Regions from separate parts of the Neobacillus sp. 114 genome, predicted to be linked through region 2. Evidence: riboswitches for the same ligand, from Rfam matches in the RefSeq annotation. Region 2 holds a riboswitch; each other region holds the start of a gene.

Region 1 (7,636 bases), 1.5 Mb from region 2:
CTTCTGGTCTTGATTATGCATGCAAATCCCCCAATTCTTTCACTAATGTATCGATCTCTTCCTTCGTTCTTTGCTCTGTCACGCAAATGAGCATATGGCCCGCAAGCACAGGATAGTCACGGCCCAAATCATAACCGCCTATGATTCCTTTTTGGAGCAGCTGCTGATTAACCTCTTTTACCGGTTTATTTAAATTGACAACAAACTCGTTAAAGGAGTGACCATCATTAACCACTTCAAACCCTGCTACTTTAAAGGCAATTTTTGCATAATTAGCCTTTTGTAAATTGGCTGCTGCTATTTCGCGGACACCTTTTTTTCCAAGGGCAGTCATCGCAACAGATGCAGCAAGGGCATTCAATGCTTGGTTTGAGCAAATATTAGAAGTCGCCTTATCACGGCGGATATGCTGCTCACGTGCCTGCAGTGTTAAAACAAAACCGCGGCGGCCTTGGTCATCTGTTGTCTGGCCGACAAGACGTCCGGGAACTTTACGCATTAGCTTGGTCGTAACCGCAAAATAGCCACAGTGCGGACCTCCAAAGGCAGTCGGGATTCCAAACGGCTGGGCATCGCCGACAACAATATCTGCACCAAATTTTCCTGGAGGTGTCAAAATTCCAAGTGATAATGGATTGCTTGAAACAACAAACATTGCTTTATTTTCGTGAATAATCTCTTCAAGCTCTTTTAAAGGTTCAATTCGGCCTAAAAAGTTTGGATATTGAACGACAACTGCGGCTACGTCAGCATTTACCAATCCTTTTAGGGCTTCAATATCAGTAATTCCATCCTTCACAGGAACCTCAATCACATCAAGGTATTGACCCTTTGCGTAAGTTTCCAGAACCTCACGGGATTCAGGGTGAACAGCACTGGAAACCAGGATGGTTTTCCGTTTAGTGTGACCAGCACTTAGCATTGCTGCTTCAGCAAGTGCAGTACCACCGTCATACATCGAGGAGTTGGCCACATCCATTCCTGTTAATTCACAAATCATTGTTTGGAATTCAAAAATCGCCTGCAGTTCCCCTTGGGAGATCTCCGGTTGGTAAGGTGTATAGGCTGTGTAGAACTCCGATCTTGAGATGACATGGTCAACGATAACCGGCATATAGTGGTCATAAACTCCGGCACCTAAGAAAGACACATTCGATTTTAAATCAGCATTCCGGCTTGCTAACTGAAAAAGTTCCTTCATCAAAGCTGTTTCAGATTTTGCCGGTTTAATATTGTATTCACCTTTAAATCGGACCTTTTCAGGAATATCACTGAATAGTTCATCGACAGTGGAAACTCCAATTGTCTCCAGCATTGCCTGCTTATCTTGTTCAGTCATGGGTAAATAGCGATGTTTCATAAACCTTGCTCCCTTCTGCTATTTCTTTTCTCTTTTATAAAAAGGTGTAGGAACCACTTTCGCTTTTAAACGTTTGCCGCGAATTTCAACTTCCACTTCGGTATCAAGTCCTGCATGTTCGGAAGAAATGAGGGCAAGACCGATGTTTTTCTTTAAGGTTGGGGACTGTGTACCGGTGGTAACTTCACCAATTAGCGCTTCCCCTTTGTAAACTGGATAGCCGTGGCGCGGAATTCCCCGGTCAACCATCTCGATCCCAACAAGCTTCCGGGACAAACCCGCTTCCTTTTGTTTCAATAGAGCTTCTTTTCCAATAAAATCAGCCTCTTTATTCAATTTCACCGCAAAGCCAATTCCTGCCTCAAGCGGGGAAATTTCCGGTGATAATTCCTGGCCGTAAAGCGCTAAGTTTGCTTCAAAACGAAGTGTGTCGCGCGCACCTAGGCCGCAAGGAATAACTCCCTCGTCTTTTCCGGCTTCCAGAATGGCTGTCCAGATTTCGACGACATCACCAGCATCACAATATACTTCAAAGCCGTCTTCCCCTGTATAACCAGTTCTAGATACAAGTGCTTTTTTCCCATTTAAAACAACTTCCTGCTGGAATTTAAAAAAGCCGATTTGGCTTAAATCCGTCTGTGGAGCTAGCTTCTGTAATACCTTTTCTGCAAGAGGGCCTTGAAGCGCAAGCTGTGCCATTGTTTCAGACAGGTTTTCGATTGTTACATTTCCTTCAAGGTGCTTCTCCAGCCAGTTGTAGTCCTTTTCAATATTCGATGCGTTGACAACTAGCAAATAATGATTGTCTTCAACCTTGTAAACAAGCAGGTCGTCAATAGTTCCGCCGTTTTCATAGCACATCGCGGTATATTGCGCCCCGCCGTCTTTCACTTTTGAAATGTCATTTGTCATCAATTTTTGTAAATAATTGAGGCTGTCTGGGCCCTTTACCTCAACTTCGCCCATATGGGACACATCGAATAAACCGGCTTTCGTGCGGACAGCTTCATGCTCATCCTTGATGCTTGAAAACTGGACAGGCAACTCCCAGCCGCCAAAATCGATGGTTTTTCCCCCGTATTCCTTGTAAACTTCAAACAGCGGAGTGCGTTTTAATTCCGTCATCATAAATCCCCCTTCATTTACTACATGTTCATTATTTGTAAAAATGAATTATTGCCAATTAACAAAAATAGGAAAACTCCTTGTCGTTTTCCTAAATACAACAAAAAGGTGCAAAAAAGGACAGAAACCTCCCTTTAACAGTAAAGAAGGTCTCTGTCCTTGCACCTGAAAGTTTACCTAAATCGGCTGTCCCCTTTGGTGGCTGGTATCATCCAGCACTCTCCAGAGCTGCGTCCAACAAGAGTTCTTTTGCCTGAGAGATTCACATAAGCTGCTTGCTCCTTCGGCGCTACAAAAAGTAGTCTCTCCCCTTGTTTTCATTCGCACTTATAATATTATTTTCCAATTTGGTCATACTAATTATACTTAAAAAATAGATTACCTTATTTAAATATTTAAAACTTTCAAAGCTATTATCATCCTACCATTAAAACAACATATCGGGCAATAATAATTTATCTTAAAAAGGAGCTGAAAAGGATGAATGTCGAAATTGAATTTGATTCCTCCTGGCAGGATGATTTTTTACATAAAATTGATCATGATGGACCCTGGGGAAATTGGGAGCTTTTTAAATTGGCCATCGATATTGAAAATCATTTGGTGGTCCCGGAATTCGAAGGTCTGCAGGCTCCAAAGCATCTGCCAAATTTGACGCCTCTCCCCCATCAGCTTGAAACGGCCAAGCAGGTGGTTGAAAACATGAACGGAAAGGCCATCCTTGCGGATGAAGTGGGTCTCGGAAAGACTATCGAAGCTGGGTTAATTTTAAAAGAATACATGATTCGCGGATTAGTGAAAAAAGTGTTAATTCTTGTTCCCGCCTCCTTAGTCACCCAGTGGGCACAGGAATTAAATAGCAAATTTTATATACCGGCTGTCACTCAAAGAAAAAGCTATGTTTGGGAACAATGTGATGTCGTTGTTTCCTCCATCGATACGGCGAAACGAAATCCGCATCGGGAGATTATTTACAAGCAAGACTATGACCTCATCATTATCGATGAAGCCCATAAATTAAAAAATAATAAAACAAAAAACTACGAATTTGTTCAAAACTTAAAAAAGAAGTTTTGTTTATTGCTGACGGCAACACCTATTCAAAATAGGATTGAGGAGATTTTTAACCTCGTATCCCTATTAAAGCCTGGTCACTTAGGGAATGAAACTGTCTTTTACGAAAAATATAAACGAGATTCCCGTTCCTTAAATGATGACCAGCATCTAAAAGAGCTAGTCAATAAAGTCATGATCCGCAACCGTCGTGCCGATACAGGAATCGAATGGACGAAACGGCATGTGGAGACGATACCGATTGAATTTACAAAATCGGAACGCGACCTGTATGACTCCATCTTAGAGCTTAAAAATGAGGGAGACTGGGTTCAAACGAGCAGTTTTTCTGTGATGACTTTGCAGCGTGAAGCATGCTCAAGCCGAGAGGCCGTTTTCTATACCTTAAAAAACATGCTTCTTAAAAAGGAAAACCCCACGCAGGCCTATCAAGAACAAATCAACTTTTTAATTAAAAAAGTGGAGACTGTCGAGCAAAATTCCAAGGCAGTAAAAGCCCTTGAATTAATTCAGAAAATAAATGATAAAGTGATTATTTTCACGGAATACCGGGCTACCCAATTATATTTACAGTGGTACTTAAAGCAGCACGGAATTTCCTCCGTTCCTTTCCGAGGCGGTTTTAAACGCGGGAAAAAGGACTGGATGCGCGAGTTGTTCCAAAAGCATGCCCAGGTGTTGATTGCTACTGAAGCGGGCGGGGAAGGGATTAACCTGCAATTTTGCAACCACATTATCAATTTTGATCTGCCGTGGAACCCGATGAGACTGGAGCAACGCATCGGAAGGATTCACCGCCTCGGTCAGGAAAAGGATGTCATGATTTATAATTTTGCCATCAAAAATACGGTGGAAGAGCATATTTTAAAACTTTTATACGAAAAGATTGATTTATTTGAAAAAGTCATCGGAGAACTTGATGATATTCTAACAAAACTAGAATTCGGAAATATTGAAGATCATATAATGGATATCTTTGGCGACTCCTGCTCTGAAGGGGAAATGCGGATTAAAATGGAGAATTTATCATCAATGATTGAATTTGCACAAAATATGAAAAAAGGAGAATCACATGCAGCAGCAGGAAATTCATAAGTTTCTTTTAAATTATTTTATGGCAAATGAATGTCCCATTGTCACCAATCACCCTGGATACTTAGATGTCCAACTAACAATTGAAATGGATAAGGAACTAATGAATCGGCCCTTTTACTGGCATTATTTAGAGAAAACTGGCGGAATACCGAATCCAATGAGATTGACCCTCATCACCAACCAAAAAGCAGCACCTGAAAATCTCAGAGGGGAAACCATCCATTTTGGTTCGCCCCGCCTGCATCAAGTTTTTGAGTCTACAAAAAATTTAGCCAGATATATAAGGCTTTATGAAAATCACGGCAACTCCGCCGTCCAGACTCCCTTGCTGCCATGGCTATGCATGAATGTTAAAATCTCCTATCAATGTGACCGTAAACGCGATATTTTTAAGTCAATCGGCCTTCAGCTTATTAACGGGAAAATGGTGGAGGATTTTCATAATTACCTGCTTAAAATTTCGTTAACGCCGAAAATCCCTGATTACTCGTTTACATTATCACCACTGGTTAAACCAAAAAGCGGAATGATTCGAATTGAAAATTATTTAAAATCAGTCATTGAAAATGATGACCATACCTGGGCCGATGAAGCAAAGATACGCTGGGAGAAGGATTTAGAACTGCTGAATCATTTTTATGAGGACATCGAAGATGAAAACGAAAGCTATGAGACAGAAAAACAGGCACTCAAGGATCAATATGAGCCGCGAATTCATATTTCCTTTATCAATGGCGGGCTGTTTTACTTAACAGAAAAAGCAATTTAAAAAGAAAACCCCAAGTCGTGAAATTATACTTGGGGGTTTTCTTTTTAAAGTCCACTGTCTTTCATTTTCCGTCTCTTAACCTCTGAATACACAATATAGGGAAGTATGCCAAACCAGCGATACCAGAAGGATGCTTTGGTCTGTTTTCGCTCGAGGCGCTGACGTTTTCGTTCGTCCTTTGGCTGGTCCGCATATTTGACAATTGTTTGCGTCATATATTTTACATAATCATTCGTTTTCATGTACACACCTGCCTTTAACTTACATTACAAGTATGTCCAAGGTTTATCCTTTCGAATCAATAAGTAATCCATTTAATTAGCTTTTTTGACCTCGTGTCAAAATATCCTTTCCCGTTTACCAATTCACCTGAATGAAGCCGGAGTGTAAAGGAAACTCTTTGGACATATCCTGACGGGGGATCGGCGAGAAAATCCATATTCCCCTTCTGAAATCCAAACTTTCCTTTAGATGGGATTGTTCCTGACACCTGGGCCTGATTTTCGAATTTCTTTACGGATGACAAGAAATAATACTCTTCCTGCAAAATAACGGCTGATTCGTGCGCTAGCTTTCTCTCCGACAGGAGCTTCTCCACCTCGATTGAAAAAAACAGCAGAAAAATGATCAACAAACATAATGTAAGGGGATAAGTGAAGCCTTTTTGGCTATTTTTCATGTGCTCTTATTCCAATCAATTAAAGAATAGGCGGTAACAGAATACTCTATTCCTTTCAAATCCTTTACCGTTACCTTTACCGCATTATTCACCAAAGCAAACGAATGCCAAGAAACATTCTGCAGGATGATTTCATGCCCCGTCGAGTTAACCCGTCTTCTTAAATTGTTGCCGTAAATTTCATAATAAATGGTTTCTCCGTCTTTTGTTAAGATCAGCCGATTGGAAACTACCTCAGCCTTGGTCGACCAGCGGATTTCTTTTTTTATTTGGCTGCAGAAAACCTCCCATTCCATTGCCTGAAGGATGGATTGATTCTCCTTATTGTCAAGAATAAGTTGAAAGAGAGGTGTCATATAAAAAACAATAATTGAAAGAATCACCAACGAAAACATTACCTCAATGAGCGTAAAACCTTTTTCATTCGAGACTGCCACAGATTTCATTTTCCAAATGTAAGGACGTTTTTTCAACTTTAACGCAAACCTCCTTTTGCCCGAAGGAGTCCTTCCAAATAATTTGATAACCAATCTCATTTTGTACCAATGTATAATTGGCAAATGTCCGATTATCTATTAATTTTGCCTCCAGTTCCTCATACATGATCTGCCTCATCTTTTTCTCAATCTCCAAATTTACGGATTGCTTTCTTAAATCCGTGACCAACGGAATGAAAACCAAACAAATCAAAAACATTGCTGATAAGGACAGCAGCAATTCTAATAAAAAGAACCCTTTATTGCTCTGTAACATAAAACCGGCCTTTTCCAATTAAAATGGTCATTCGATAAGTCTTCTTCTCAGTTTCTATGAAGAAAGAACCAAATTTATTTACATTTCCATCAGGCTGAAATTTGAAATATAAGGGCATCGAACCTTCGATGATATGAAAACTTGAGGAGTAGCTTCTGTCGAGCAGATGCGGCTGGTCAGAGCGCAAAACAAGCGAGTATTTTGATTCGTTAGGTAAAATGACGACCGACACTTCCTGCTGATGGGACATCGCATAGGACTGGGCATAAAATAAATCCGCTTTTAATTGGGTTAATAAGGCTTCATCCTCGACCAGCGTATGCTGTGGCTTTACCGAAAAAACGGTTACCGAGGACAAAATCATGAAGATGGACAGGACCACTAGAGACTCGGCTAAGGTGAATCCCTGTTGATTGTATTTCATTAATTTGTAGAGGTGTCTGCGGCCGTTTTTGTTTCGGTTTCTTTCAATGTAACAGTGCCATCAGCCTCAATCACAACTTCTTTCCCCGGGCATCCTTTGGCATCTTTTAAATATCCCGCACTTTTTAGTTTTTCAATTGTCGCTGGTTCATTTTTTTCCATTTCATAGGCCTGTACCTGAGCCTCGACCATTTTCTGAAAGCCTTCACAGCCCTTAGTCTTTATATTTGCGTTATGTCTAGCGACGTTTGGAATTGTAATAATTAAAATTACAGAAATCACGAGCATAACAATCATCATTTCTATCAGTGTAAAACCAGCCTGTTTATTTCTTTTAATATTTTTCATTTTCCTAAAC
Region 2 (7,636 bases):
AATACCCCTGGAGCAAATGCCAACGCTGTAAAAGAAATGGTCCTAACCTCATTAATAGCTTCATCCCGTAACCTTTTTGCTGGTGTAGCTTGGACTAAGTCGTTAGATGGTGAAGGCCAACAAATTCCAAAGCTTGTCGAAGCAGGCAAGAAGCAATTTGTCGGAAAAGAAATTAAAGGGAAAACATTGGGTGTCATTGGTTTAGGAGCGATAGGTGCACTTGTGGCGAATGATGCGCTGGATTTAGATATGGATGTCATCGGATTTGATCCATTTATCTCTGTCGATACCGCTTGGAATTTGTCCCGCAACGTACAGCGGGCAATGACAATTGAACAGTTATTTGCAGAATCTGACTATATCACTGTTCACGTACCGCTAACAGATGACACAAGAGGTATGTTTAACCAAGCGACCTTCAGTATTATGAAGCCTAGTGTTCATATTTTAAACTTCTCCCGTGGTGAACTTGTCAATGAAACAGACATGGCCGCCGCTCTCGAAAGCGGAAAGGTTGGGAAGTATGTTACCGATTTCCCGAATGAAAATGTGCTCAAAATGAAAAATACCGTTCCAATTCCGCACCTAGGCGCCTCCACAAATGAATCAGAGGAAAATTGTGCGATCATGGCAGCTCGGCAGGTAAAGGAATTTTTAGAAACAGGAAATATCAAAAACTCAGTGAATTTCCCAAACACCAGTCTTCCTTATACTGGTAAGCGGCGCGTGGCGGCATTCCACCAGAATGTTCCTAACATGGTCGGACAGATTACATCTGCAATATCCAGCTATCATTTAAACATTGCTGATATGGTCAACAGAAGCCGTGGGGGTTATGCGTATACAATTATTGACATTGATAATAAAGTAAATGGCGATGTTATTCCAGGTTTAGAGGAAAAAGTAAAACAAATTCCTGGAATGGTGACAGCTCGGATTATTTAATAAGGAAAATTAAGTTAACATGAAAATGGAGCCTGGTTTCAATACCGGCTCCATTTCTTTTACCCAATTGGATTCTATGCTGATAATTTTAGTTTTTTCTCTTTTTTCCCTCTATAGGAATACAAAGCAAATAATAGAATAAACCATAGTGGTGTCAACAATAGGGCCGGACGGGTAGCGTCGGCGAACAGCATGATGATGAGAATCGCCGCAAACAAGGTTAGGACCGCATAATTAACAAATGGTGTAAATGGCGCTTTAAATTTTGATTTTGCCTGTAAGTCCGGACGAGTTTTCTTATACCTTACATGACAAATCAGAATGACGCCCCAAACCCAAATAAAACAAATGGCACTAATGGTTGTCACAATTCCAAAAGCCTGCTCCGGAATAAGTTTGCTTAAGAGCGCTCCACCTGTCAGGACAAGAGTTGAAATCAATAGCGCGTTACTTGGCACATGATTTTTATTCAGTCTTGCAAAATTGGCTGGTCCCTGGCTATTATTGCTTAAATTATATAAAATCCGGCTTGTTGAAAACATCCCACTGTTACAAGCAGAAGCGGCTGAAGTTAAAACGACAAAATTAATAATTCCTGCGGCAATCGGAATCCCGACTAAACTAAACGTTTTGACAAACGGACTTTCAGCGGCATTCAGTTCCGTCCATGGATTAATACATAGAAGAACGATCAATGCGCCAACGTAGAAAAATAAAATCCGTAAAGGAATTTTATTAATGGCCGATGGGATGTTTTTTTCCGGATTGGCTGTTTCCGCTGCCGATACACCCACTAATTCCACACCAACGAATGCAAAAACGACCATTTGGAATGAAAGCAAGAAGCCTGTCATTCCATTTGGAAAAAGGCCTCCATGTTCCCAAAGATTTTTAATAGAGACCGCCCCTGCATCTGTCTTGAATCCCATTACTAGCAAAATGACCCCCATTCCGATTAAGGCGAGAATGGTAATTACCTTTATTAAGGCAAACCAGAACTCCAATTCCCCAAAAAGCTTTACCGTTAATAGATTGAGGCCCAATAAGACGACCAAACAGACAATTGCAGGCATCCACTGCGGGATATCAAACCAATATCGTACATATACACCAACAGCAATCACATCAGCCATAGCGGTCATAATCCAGCAAAACCAATAGGTCCATCCCGTTACAAACGCAACTCGCGGTCCAAGATAATCTTCGGCTATGTCAGTAAAAGACTGATAGCCAGCCTTAGACAACAGGAGTTCCCCTAGCGCCCTCATCACAAAGAAACAGGCAATACCTACGATTAAATAAGCAAAGATAATGGATGGGCCAGCCAGTTGGATGGCTTTACCCGACCCCAGGAATAATCCGGTACCAATGGTGCCGCCAATTGCGATAAGTTGAACGTGCCGATTTGCTAAATTCCTCTTTAATTCTTGCTGTGCCAACCTTGACTCCCCCTTAAAATTTAAAAAACCCAATAAAAAAAGAGATTGGATGTCCTCCAATCTCTTAGGTCTAAGAATAACAAATAATACTTATTATGCTGACAATTGTCAGCATGACAAATATATATTCAATACTCTTCTGTCCTTTTGCCTGAGATTGTGAACCCTTCGGCGCCGCGGAATCCGCGGTCTCTCCAGAAGCTGCTCCTGCTATAGTGTGATCCATAGCAATCATAGCTTGCTAATTATTAAGTTTTTTAGATAATATTGTTGAATAATTTTTAATTTTAGTAGTATTAAAATACTTTGTCAACAAAAAATGACTCTTAAATATTTCATTGACTCTCTGAATTTAACTTAATCCCCCGAGGTAAGGATTTGAATTCGTTTTCATAAAGGGACAATAGACAGCCCCAGAACATAAAAAGTATGTTATAATAATTGTCGAAATACGTAGATTTGTCCATAAGGGAACAGAATATATAAACGGGAAGGAACGTGAAAGAATGAGTAACGGAATTTTCAAAATCCCAACACCTACAAATGAACCTGGCAATACTTATGCTCCAGGTACAAAAGAACGGGAAACATTAAAAGCAGAATTAACACGCCAATCTAGTATCGTAATCGATATTCCTGTGATTATTAATGGCGAAAATATAAAGACTGATACAGTGAAGCAAGTGGTTATGCCACATGATCATCAACATGTTTTAGCAAACTATTCGCAAGCCGGAGAAAAAGAGCTGCGTGATGCTGTTGAAGCTGCGATGGCTGCGAAAGAAGCATGGGCTAATATGGCTTGGGAACACCGCGCCGCTATTTTCTTAAAAGCAGCTGATTTAATCTCTGGTCCATACCGTGATGTAATGAATGCTGCGACGATGTTAGGACAGTCCAAAACAGTTATTCAAGCTGAAATTGATTCTGCACAAGAATTAGTAGACTTCCTACGTTTTGGCGTTGATTATGCAAATCAAGTTTATCAGATTCAGCCAAGCAGCATGAAGAATGTTTGGAATCGTACTGATTACCGTCCATTAGATGGATTTGTATTGGCGATTTCTCCATTTAACTTCACAGCCATTGGCGGAAACCTGCCAGCAGCTCCTGCTATGATGGGGAACGTAGTCGTTTGGAAACCAGCAACAACTTCAATCCTAGCAAACTACTATTTTATGCGTATTTTAGAAGAAGCAGGATTACCAAAAGGGGTCATCAATTTCGTACCTTCTCGTGGTTCACAAGTATCAGAAGTTGTATTAACAGACCCTCGTATGTCTGGGTTCCATTTTACTGGATCTACAAGTACGTTCCAAACGATTTGGAAAACAGTAGGAGAAAATATTGCAAGCTATAAATCATATCCTCGTTTAATTGGGGAAACTGGCGGTAAAGACTTCGTATTTGCTCATGAAACTGCACAAGCAGACAAAGTTGTAGCTAACCTTGTTCGTGGTGCGTTTGAATACCAAGGACAAAAATGTTCAGCAGCTTCTCGTGCATATATTCCAGCAAGTATGTGGGAAGAAGTAAAAGCCGGTTTAGTGGAAGAAGCTGCAAAGCTTAAAGTTGGGGATGTCCGCGACTTTAGAAACTTCATGGGTGCAGTTATTGATAAAGCTGCTTTTGATTCTATTACTAGCTATATCGACTATGCTGCAGCTTCTGAAGAGGCAGAAATTATTGCTGGCGGTACTTATGATGATTCTGTTGGATATTTCGTTCAACCGACCATCATTGTGACTACAAATCCAAACTTCAAGACCATGGTGGAAGAAATCTTTGGACCAGTCTTAACAATCTATGTATATGAAAATGATAAATTAGAAGAAACATTGGAGGCAGTTGATACAGCTTCTATGTATGCCTTAACAGGTTCGATCTTTGCCCAAGATCGCGGGGCCATTCTTCATTTAGAAAATCGCTTATCTGGCGCAGCTGGTAACTTCTATATCAATGACAAACCAACTGGTGCGATGATTAATCAACAGCCATTTGGCGGTTCTCGTGGATCTGGTACAAACGATAAAGCAGGTTCTGTATTTAACATGATTCGTTGGACAAGTCCTCGTGTCATCAAAGAAAACTTTGCACCAACTGCAGAAGTTGTCTATCCATTTATGGATGCAGAATAATAGATAATGTAAAAAAGAGGTTGAAATGTTTGGTTTCAACCTCTTTTTTATTTTCTAGCCGACACCAATGCCTTTATACTCCCCATTATTAACGATTTGAAATAAAATACCTTTTCCCATCCGCATAAACAATTGTTTTCATCCCAAACTTCGACACTTTTTACTATTATCAAGCAATAAGTGAAAAGGGCTTTACACAATTGAAAAACGTATTCGGTTCAGGCAACAACACTATTGATATTAAATAAAAAACCCTATCCAATCATATTTGGGTAGGGTTTTTATTCCAAAAAAAGAGGTCTAACCTTTATTTTTTATATCCTAGGTTCGGAATTCCATTCCAGCGTTCGCTTAAATAGCGTACAACCATTTTTGGTTCTCTTGCACGGGTAAAGATACCTTTTTTGTTACCTTGGACACGCATAATACCAAACTTTGTTTGGAAATCGGCGAAGTTCCATAATTGTTCCCCGACAAAGTTAGGGATTTCATCAAATACCTTGCTGTTCATGCGGTAATAATCTTCTTGGTATTCTTCACTGAATGGCTCGCCAAGTGCACTATGGAATCCAGCTACCGTATCAGCACCATATTCGGTGTACATAATTGGCTTATCTGGGTATTTTTCTTGCCATTCCAGCAGCTCTTCGCGAGTCTTTTCTTCAGCCGTCTTCAAGTCGCCATGTTGTACATACCAGCCATAGTAGCGGTTTAAGGCAATCACATCAACCAAGTCTGTACATTTGTCAGTCTTTGGCGTTGCCATCATGATGCCGACATACGTACATGGACGCTTTTGTGGGTCTAATTCGCGAGCCAGATTAAATAACGGTTCAAAATACTCATAAGAACCTTTTGAATAAGTGGCTGCCTCATTGGCAATCGACCACATAACGACACAGGCATGATTTTTATCGCGGTCGATCAGCTCGCGGATAACCTGTTGATGAGCCTCAGCAGTCCTCAACTTTTCCCAAGTATCGTCTTCAAAATCGCCTTTTTCTAAAATCGATACGTCAAAAGTGAAGGATAACATTAATCCAACTGCCGGTGTTTCGTCAATCACGACAATTCCTTCACGGTCGCAAAGGCGCATCATTTCTTCCGAATATGGATAATGCGATGTCCGGAAAGAGTTGGCACCCATGGCTTTCATCAAGTTAATATCGTGCACGTTATAGACTTCGTCAAGTCCACGGCCGCGGACATGCGTATCTTCATGCTTGCCAAAGCCTTTGAAGTAGAATGGTTCGCCATTGATTAAGAACTTGCCGCCCTTTACTTCTATCTTACGGACACCAAACTGTTCTTCATAGACATCTTCTACTTCGCCATTGTTGAGCCCTTCGACTTTAGCTCTATAGAGATAGGCATTGAGCGGCTGCCATAAATGAACGTTCTCAATTACCGCATTTACATCGGTTCCGGAAGCTTGGGCAATAGTAATGCCTTGTTCATCAAGAATAGTAACCCGCACTTCATCGAAATTTCCGCCAGTTTTAACCGAAACTTGTACTTCTGCTTTGTTGGCAGCTAAATCAACATTCGGGACAATCGTAATATCTTCAATATAATTCACAGGAGTTGAGTAAATTTTGACAGGACGGTGCAGCCCTGCATAGTTAAAAAAGTCAAAGTTTTCATCGACTTTACGGATGATTTTTCCATTTTCATCTGTCTTTTCACTATAATTTCCTACTGGCAATGCCGTATAATCCAACAGATTGCTTACTCGAACAGTTAAACGGTTCGCCCCAGGAACTAAGAATTCATTAATCTCAGCTTCAAATGGAGTAAAACCGCCTTTATGTTGGGCAACAAGTTTGCCATTCACATACACCCATGCTTCATGGGTAGCAGAGCCAAATCGCAATACTAATCTTTCGTCACGCAATGCTTTAGCAACGGTAAATTCTCTTTCATACCATACATACCCGCTATGCTGGCGAATTTCAGCTGATACTGCTTGATCGTTAAAAGAAGCCGGAACTGCCATGGACTCACCTGTTGGCAGCGGTTGGTTTACATCTACTTCTTTTACTTCATCATCAATCATAAATTTCCAAACACCGCTTAAATCCATGACCACGCGGCTATCCGTAGAAATTGGATATAACATGTTCCTTCTCCTCCATTCATATACAGGAAAATTTCCCTCATACCAAATTATTTACTAATAGATAATTAAAATTCATTTTAGATAACCCCGACTATGTAAGGGCTTTAATTTGATTATAATAAATTACCCCAATTGATAATCGTAATATTTTTACTATACTAGTAATTATTTTGCGTTTTTTTATTTTCCAATGTACATTAAATTGGGAAGGTGATTTTTTGTGGGAACTATGAACTATCAAAATTTCATAAAAATTAGCCACGTACTTCATTCGATTACCAAAATAGATATTCGTTTATATGACCAAGATGGAAAGTCGATATTCCAATTAATCAACCATTCTATTCCATCCGTTTTGGTCCATCCAGACAAGGAGATTGATCATATCCATGACATCCTGCATAGGAACGAAGCCAATCGCTACTATCACTATATCAGTCCATACGGTCTTGAGTATATTGCTGCCGGAATATGGAGAAGCCAATCTTTTTATGGAAGCATTCTAATCGGTCCTTTGATTTCGAGTATAACGGTTATCGATCGGATCAAAGATATTATTTCAAAAAACAATCTCCCGATTGGCGAACGCAAGCAATTGGAACAATTCTATCAATCCTTGACGATTTTAAATGATACAGAATATAAAGATGTCGGGGAACTGTTGGTTCATCTTGGTGTTCATGACTTTACGCATTCGCAGCAGATTCCTTCAGATACACTTATACCAGCCCTGAAACCAGATATCCAAAAAACAAACATCGAGGAAAACAGGCAAATAATTGAACATAGATACCAGCAACAGAATAAGCTGATGAATGCAATTGCAAAAGGAAATAAAGCCGAAGTTACCCACTCAATCAATCCGATGACAGATTTAGTGGCGTTTTCTAACAGAGTACCCGGAAGTCCCATTCGGTCCTCCAAGAATATCGGATTTGTTTTCAATACTATGTGTAGAGTGGCAGCTGAAAGAAGCGGCGTCCATCCCGTGTACC
Region 3 (7,636 bases), 600 kb from region 2:
CAATTTGCTTATTGCGAATTTCAACCTTAACCTTAGTTCCAACTGCTGCAAATTCTGCGCTTAAAAGGGCAAGGCCTAAACTTTTCTTCAATGTCGGGGAATGGGTTCCCGATGTAATGAAGCCAATTTCCTCTCCGCCTTCAGAAAATACTTTATAGCCATGCCGCGGGATCCCTCTTCCAGTCACTTCGATTCCGACTATTTTTCGTTTTAATCCTTCTTCTTTTTGCTTAGCAAGTACTTCCTTACCTAAAAATGCTGATTCTTTGTTTGTTTTTACGGCAAACCCGATGCCTGCTTCCAGAGGTCCGATGTCGCTGGAAAGCTCTTGACCATACAGTGCCAAGCGGGCTTCAAAGCGAAGTGTATCCCGGGCCCCAAGTCCGCAAGGCTTTAAGCCATCTTCTTTTCCTGCATCTAACAGCCTCTCCCAAAGCGCTTCCACTTTGTCTGCCGCTAAATAAAGCTCAAATCCGTCCTCTCCCGTATAGCCGGTGCGGGAGACTAGTACACCAGAGATCCCGGAAACCGTGACATGATCGGCAAACTGGAAAAAGCCAATTTCCGCTAAATTTGTATCGGTTACCTTTTGTAAAATTCTTTCGGCTTTTGGACCTTGAATAGCCAGCTGTGCAGTGTCAGCAGAAATATTTGTTAAGGTGACATTCCCTTTTGCCTGCTGTTTCATCCACTCGTAATCTTTTTCAATATTTGCCGCATTAATCACCAGAAGATATTTTTCACTCGCTAACTTGTAAACTAGTAAATCATCGACTGTTCCGCCGTCCGGGTAACACATTGCCGTATACTGTGCCTGGTTGATCTGAAGCTTGGTTACATCGTTTGTTACGAGGTAATTAATATAGCTCTCAGCATCTTTTCCTTCTACAAGTACCTCACCCATATGCGAAACATCGAACAGACCTGCTTCATTACGGACTGCCTCATGTTCTTCTAAAATGCTGGAAAATTGAACCGGCAGTTCCCATCCTCCAAAATCTATCACTTTTGCGCCGTACTTTTTATATGTTTCAAAAAGCGGTGTCCGTTTTAATACTGTATCTGTACTCATCTGAGCCCCTCCGTCTTATGTGTTTCTGCAAAGTAACCGATCTTTCAATTTCATTCCTGTGTCCGTCATGGCCAGGCCGCCGAGCGCTGTTTCCCGAAGCGTGCGCGGCATTTCCTTGCCTATTTTGTACATTGCCTCAATGACTTCATCACATGGAATTCGGCTTTCAATCCCGGCAAGCGACAGGTCAGCTGCTGAAAAGGCAATCGAGGTACCGATTACGTTCCGCTTGATACATGGAACTTCGACGAGACCAGCAACCGGGTCACATACTAATCCTAAAAGGGATTTCATCGCGAGCGCCGTGGCGTTCACCACCTGCTCTGGTGTCCCGCCCTTTAATTCAGCAATCGCCCCGGCCGCCATTGCTGTGGCCGAACCGACCTCCGCTTGGCATCCTCCGGCCGCTCCAGAGATAAAGGAACGGTTGGCAATCACATATCCGAGTGCACTTGCGGTAAACAAACCCATGACTAAATCCCGATAGGAGGTACCGTCATTCTTGCGAAGAGAAAATAATACCCCGGGTAAAATACCGGCGGCCCCTGCCGTTGGCGTTGCCACAATCACGCCCATCCGTGCATTGGTTTCCGACGTGGCCATTGAGAAAGTCATCGCATCGTTAATATACGGACCAGATAAACCCTTCCCGTTATTTACGTATTCGCTCATCTTAACGGCATCACCGCCAGAGATACCGCTTGGTGCTGGGGACCCATCTTCTACGCCGCTCTCAACTGCATGCTTCATTTTAATTAACCGCTCTGCCATCATATCGATAATCGTCTCTTTGTCTCTCCCCGATTTTTCCATTTCCACCATCAGCATCATTTCGCCAACAGTTTTCCGTTCTCGGGTACAAAGTTCGATGAGCTCGTTCATTGATCGAAAATCCATCATACACCCTCCAACATCGCTTCATAAAAAGTATTGGAACGATATTTTGCGGCAATTTTCGAAAAATCATCATCTGTGCTTAATCGAATATCAACTTTTTCATCATCAATCATAAAGATTTTTGATAAACCTCCGCCTAAAGATACACCGCCTACTTTAACAATAAGGTCTGCCCGTCTGGCCCTGACAACCGTTGTGTTTGGATGATCATAATACGGGCAGCGATTCTCAAATTTAAATTCGTAGTGAAGCCCGTATCGATTGGTTAATTCGACCGCGTATCTAATTCTGGTATCATCTGTATTCATCCCCAGCAGGCCGCCGAGAAGCGCTTTATCTGTTCCGTGTCCCTGGTATGTTTCAGAGAACGAATCATAGAAAGTTATATCCGCCTTTTTTGGGGATCCTCCAAGCATCTCATAAACAAATTTCCCGATTGATACAACACCTGCTGTATGAGAACTGGATGGCCCTACCATAATCGGGCCGATGATGTCAAAACAGCTTTGATACTCCATTAAGCTACCCCTTTCTTAAACAGTGATTGGCTGTTGAAATAATGGAAATCCCCCGCAAATTGCTTTTGTTGTCTTTCTTCCCTGTTCGATTACGGCGAAATCCCCTTTGCTCTTAAGAACGGCTGCGATCACTTTTGCGATTTGCACCATTTCTTCTTGTTTCATCCCACGTGTGGTTAATGCTGCAGTCCCCATACGGATTCCACTTGTCACAAACGGGCTTTGCGGGTCGTATGGAATGGTGTTTTTGTTAACTGTAATTCCGACTTCTTCAAGCAATTTCTCTGCTTCTTTTCCGGTTAAATCCCACGGACGCACATCTAGGAGAACAATATGATTATCAGTCCCGCCGGATACAAGAGCTGCACCTTCCTGCTTTAATGCCTCTCCAAGCGCAGCAGAATTATCAATAATCTGTTTGGCATATTCTTTAAAGCTTGGCTGCAATGCTTCCTTGAAAGCAACTGCCTTAGCGGCAATGATATGCATGAGCGGACCGCCCTGAATTCCCGGAAAAACCGCTTTATTAATTTGTTTTAAGATTTCTTCATCGTTTGTTAAAATGACGCCGCCTCGCGGACCGCGCAATGTTTTATGTGTGGTGCTGGTCACAACATCCGCATACGGCACCGGAGAAGGATGGAGACCGGCGGCAACAAGTCCAGCAATATGCGCCATATCAACCATCAGTTTTGCACCAACCTGATCGGCTATTTTTCTAAACCTTGCAAAATCAATGATTCTTGGATAGGCGCTAGTGCCGGCAATAATTAGTTTTGGTTGTTCTTTATTGGCAACCTCCTCCAATTCATCGTAATCAATCAAGTGATTGTCTTCTCTTACCCCATAAGAAACGACATCAAACCATTTCCCTGACATTGCCACTGGACTCCCGTGTGTTAAATGGCCGCCATGCGATAAATTCATCCCCATAATCTTATCTCCTGGTTTAAGCAGGGCGAAAAAAACAGCTGTATTGGCCTGTGCACCGGAGTGAGGCTGGACATTGGCAAATTTGGCGCCAAATAATTTAGTCAGCCTTTCAATCGCTGCCTGTTCTGCGACATCTACAAATTCACAGCCGCCATAATAACGTTTTCCGGGATACCCTTCGGCATACTTGTTCGTCATCACACTTCCCATTGCTTCCAAAACGTCCGGGCTGACAAAGTTTTCTGATGCAATTAACTCCAACGTATGGAGCTGGCGATTTTTTTCACTTTCGATTGCTTCAAAAATTGTTGAATCGTTATGCTGTAAGCTCATTGATCTTCCTCCATTTTTCCATCATTGTTTTTTAAAAAACAAAAAAGGACAGAAAAGGGGTGTAAAATCATCCCTTCTCTGTCCTTTTACCTGAGAGTTAAACTCCAATATTTATGGAGCTTTCTCCTTTGGTGGCATTTTCAAATACGCTCTCCAGAGGTGCGTCCTGTTATGGTTCTTTTACCTGAGAGATTGGTTCCAAGGGTTTTTTTGGAACTTGCTCCTTCGGTGGTAGATGTAGATATTACACTCTCCCACAACAATCATTCGCTCTATTCAATTTTATTATTTTCAGAATAATCATTCTGTTTATAATTGTCAATTCTTTTTTTAGATTAGTTTGGTTATCACAAATAAGAAGGATTTGCTTCTACATTTTTGAAGTAAACCACTTCGCCATCACTTTCACCATCGAAAATAACAGTTGTATTAGGGGAGAAAACTAATACGTCCCCGACTTCTGCCACATATTTATTTCCTTCTACATCGCGGACAACCATTTTGCCTTTGGTAACAACTTTGATTTCAATAAAAGTAAATTCTGCAGAATAATCAACCGAAGGCTGGAGTGCATAGTAACCCATTGTTAATACTTGTTTTTTATCTGTAACCGGCACATCAAGGATTTGCCCCTTTAACTCAGGTGTTCCCCGCAATACGCTTAATTCATTTAATTTATAGGTTCCTGCTTTAATTAATTGAATGCCCGGTTTTGCATCTAAATAAGATAATTGGCTTTGTGTTAATGTTTTTTCGCTCATTTTTGCACCTCTAAATTTATTATTTTTTTAATCGTTCTAGTATATTGGCAATTTAATAATCTATTAGATCTTTGCTTTCTGTTTTAATGCAGGGCGATTGATAGAGAAGAGAGAAATATCATGTTCCGTTTTGCCGGTTGTCACTAATTGGCTCAGCGTTTCTCCAACGACACTTGAGAATTTAAATCCATGGCCGGAGAATCCCGCTGCGATTGCGACATTGGAATACTGTGGATGCAAATCAATCACAAAATGCTCATCAGGTGTTTTGGTGTACATGCAAACTGCCCCTCTTTTAAGGCTTCCAGTAGCACCAGGCATGTATTCTTCTAGGAATCTGCGAATATTTCCTTCATCCTCAGTATAGATCCCAAATTCACGATTAATTGTATCTGGGTCGATTTTTTGACCAAAAGTATGGTATCCTATTTTCAAACCGCAGCCGCTGAAGCTTGGGAACCCGTAATAGATGCCTGTCGGTACTTCAACCATGAACGCCGGGAATCCATGGGTATTGCTATACTGGGACTCTTCGCATTCGAAGAATCCTACAACTTGGCGGTATGGCTGTAATGGAATATCAATATTTAACTTTGATAGAAGCTTGCTGTTCCAAGCTCCCATGCTCAAGATTAACTTACTGCCTGTAAAGGAACCAAATTCTGTTTGGATTTTGACAGAGTCCTCGGAAATCTCAAAATCCTCAACCCGTGTATGCGTTAACACTTTGGCACCATGCGCTTCGGCTAGTTCCCGGTAAGCGCGGATGCAATTTTCACTAAACAAGACACCGGAGTTCTTTTCGTAAATAGCGTTAAAATTTTCAGGGACGGTTACACCCGGCCAGCGCTGATGAATTTCATCGCCTTCTAGTAGATCAACATCCAATCCATGAATATTTGCGGCTTCTATCGTTTCAGCAACGAAGTCAGATTCACCTTTAGGGCCAAATACTAAAACACCGGTTTTGGTAAAAATCTTATGATGTGTTTCTCTCTCAAGTTCATACCATAACTCCTGGGCTCTTAATGCAAACGGTACATACTCACGTCCTTCACCATAAGCATGGCGGATAATCCGTGTGTCACCGTGATGGCTGCCATTTGTATGAGGCGGATCAAATGCATCTACCAATAATGTTTTTACACCTTGTTTGGCCAGGTAATAACCTGCCGCCATTCCCATCGATCCTGCGCCAACAACAATTACATCAAAGTCTTTTTTGCTCATCGTTTCTGCTCTCCTTTTTAATAATTTAAATTTTCTTAATTCTTTAATAATATCTTACGACCTTTCTGCCATCATGTAAAATGATTAAAAGAGATACTATCTATCTCTATTAGAAATATTATCTCTATTAGCAATGTGGTTAGGAATAACAGATTGATACGGGGGAATAGCCATGGAAATTAAGGATTTGCGGATTTTTCAAAAGGTAGCTGAGTTCGGTAGCATTTCAAAGGCCGCCAAAAGCCTAAATTATGTTCAATCCTATGTAACCGTAAGGGTCAGGCAGCTGGAGGAAGAACTTCAAACCGAGTTATTTCACCGCTCAAGCCGCGGGATGGTTATAAATTCGGAAGGAAAAAAACTATTGTTTTATGCTCAAAAAATTATTTCCATGGTCGATGAGATGTTAAAAGTGGTTCAAGACTCGGATAACCCCGTTGGTACCCTTGAAATAGGCACTGTTGAGACATTATACAAACTTCCACTGATTCTTTCTGCCTATCACAAGAAATATCCCAATATTGACTTGTCTCTTGTAAGCGGTGTAACAGAGGATCTTGTCGAGGATATTCTCAGCTATAAACTGGACGGAGCGTTTGTAACAGGAAATTTTAATCATCCACAAATTGCTCAATATGAAGTCTTTGAAGAGGAATTGGTTTTAATCTCCAACAAGGAAGAGATTCCTTTTGAGGAATTAAAAAACAAGCCGCTCCTTGTTTTCAAACAAGGGTGCAGCTACCGTTCAAAATTGGAGGGCTGGGTCCGCGATGAAGGAAGAATCAATGCAAAAATCATGGAATTTGGCACATGGGAGACGATTTTGGGCAGTGTAATAGCCGGTTTAGGTATTACGATTATCCCAAAATCTACGGTTAGTCTCTTGGAGGCAGATGGGGTCGTTCGAATCTATCATATTCCCGAAAAATACTCCAAAATCACAACGGTTTTTATTCGCCGGGCAGATTCATTCTTGACAAATACGATGCAGAAATTTATCGAAACAATCCAAAATGTTAGTGATCAAGAAAAAAAGGTAGAAGTATAATTGTAGTGGTTAGCGTAATCCCCCTGCATAATGAGAGGGGGATTATGCTAGGTTACAAGATATAGAGTTTTCAGCCAGGATTTTTTTTTGATTCGATTGTTCTTGGTGGTGGATTAAAATTTTTATTTCCTGAAATTCACTTTTTCCGCATATACTGCAGATCGATACTTTTGAATAAAGCGCTCTGCAATGAATGCAATATTTTTTTTCCATTGTGGCCACTCTCCTATTCATAATTTTGAAGATGGATATTTTCCTTAAATAGAAAGGCTTCTAGCTAACTCGTAAATGGAAAGATCGATTGTGTGCCGGCCTTTTTCCACTTCCACAAAGGTAGTAAAGGTTAGCTGCCCACTTTTCACACCAACCATGACACCTTTCTTCCCCTCCATGAGCAAATCAACGGCTAGTGCTCCCATTTGGCTGCTCATCATTCGATCATAGGCGCTTGGAGAACCCCCTCTTTGAATATGCCCAAGTATGGTAACCTTTGTTTCAAATCCTGTTTTTTCTTGAATCTCTTTTCCCATTTGCAGCCCTTTGCCAACACCTTCTGCCACTACAATAATACTGTGTCTCTTTCCGCGCTGGTGCCCCTGCTTGATCCGATCAATCACATCTTCCAAATCATAGTCGGCTTCTGGGATAATGATGGACTCCGCCCCGCCGCACACACCTGCCCATAAGGCAATATCCCCGGCACCTCGGCCCATCACCTCAATGACATAAGTACGTTCATGGGAAAATGCTGTATCGCGAATTTTATCGATTGCTTGAACAGCTGTATTTACGGCCGTATCGAATCCAATCGAATAGTCTGTCCCTGCAATATCATTGTCAATCG

Evidence for each region. Region 2 has a riboswitch for glycine ahead of QNN06_RS30970 (amino acid permease). Riboswitches for the same ligand answer to the same signal wherever they lie in the genome.
Region 1: it holds a riboswitch for glycine, as region 2 does, so the genes downstream of both, gcvT (glycine cleavage system aminomethyltransferase GcvT) here and QNN06_RS30970 (amino acid permease) in region 2, are expected to answer to the same signal.
Region 3: it holds a riboswitch for glycine, as region 2 does, so the genes downstream of both, glyA (serine hydroxymethyltransferase) here and QNN06_RS30970 (amino acid permease) in region 2, are expected to answer to the same signal.

Annotation. Positions count from the first base shown of each region.
Region 1 covers NZ_CP126144.1:4,813,900-4,821,535, forward strand. Annotated here, with positions in the region: gene gcvPB (aminomethyl-transferring glycine dehydrogenase subunit GcvPB) at 1-21, opposite strand, end outside; gene gcvPA (aminomethyl-transferring glycine dehydrogenase subunit GcvPA) at 14-1,360, opposite strand; gene gcvT (glycine cleavage system aminomethyltransferase GcvT) at 1,379-2,485, opposite strand; glycine riboswitch at 2,637-2,713, opposite strand; glycine riboswitch at 2,717-2,806, opposite strand; gene QNN06_RS23590 (DEAD/DEAH box helicase) at 2,966-4,654, shown strand; gene QNN06_RS23595 (YqhG family protein) at 4,632-5,423, shown strand; gene QNN06_RS23600 (YqzE family protein) at 5,468-5,665, opposite strand; gene comGG (competence type IV pilus minor pilin ComGG) at 5,722-6,102, opposite strand; gene comGF (competence type IV pilus minor pilin ComGF) at 6,099-6,575, opposite strand; gene comGE (competence type IV pilus minor pilin ComGE) at 6,523-6,855, opposite strand; gene comGD (competence type IV pilus minor pilin ComGD) at 6,839-7,279, opposite strand; gene comGC (competence type IV pilus major pilin ComGC) at 7,279-7,626, opposite strand.
Region 2 covers NZ_CP126144.1:6,348,539-6,356,174, forward strand. Annotated here, with positions in the region: gene QNN06_RS30965 (phosphoglycerate dehydrogenase) at 1-945, shown strand, start outside; gene QNN06_RS30970 (amino acid permease) at 1,020-2,384, opposite strand; glycine riboswitch at 2,514-2,592, opposite strand; gene pruA (L-glutamate gamma-semialdehyde dehydrogenase) at 2,891-4,522, shown strand; gene uidA (beta-glucuronidase) at 4,830-6,641, opposite strand; gene QNN06_RS30985 (helix-turn-helix transcriptional regulator) at 6,871-7,636, shown strand, end outside.
Region 3 covers NZ_CP126144.1:550,418-558,053, reverse strand. Annotated here, with positions in the region: gene gcvT (glycine cleavage system aminomethyltransferase GcvT) at 1-1,072, opposite strand, end outside; gene sdaAA (L-serine ammonia-lyase, iron-sulfur-dependent, subunit alpha) at 1,088-1,969, opposite strand; gene QNN06_RS02670 (serine dehydratase beta chain) at 1,969-2,487, opposite strand; gene glyA (serine hydroxymethyltransferase) at 2,503-3,753, opposite strand; glycine riboswitch at 3,830-3,912, opposite strand; glycine riboswitch at 3,916-4,020, opposite strand; gene QNN06_RS02660 (hypothetical protein) at 4,101-4,514, opposite strand; gene solA (N-methyl-L-tryptophan oxidase) at 4,578-5,744, opposite strand; gene QNN06_RS02650 (LysR family transcriptional regulator) at 5,917-6,792, shown strand; gene pfkA (6-phosphofructokinase) at 7,050-7,636, opposite strand, start outside.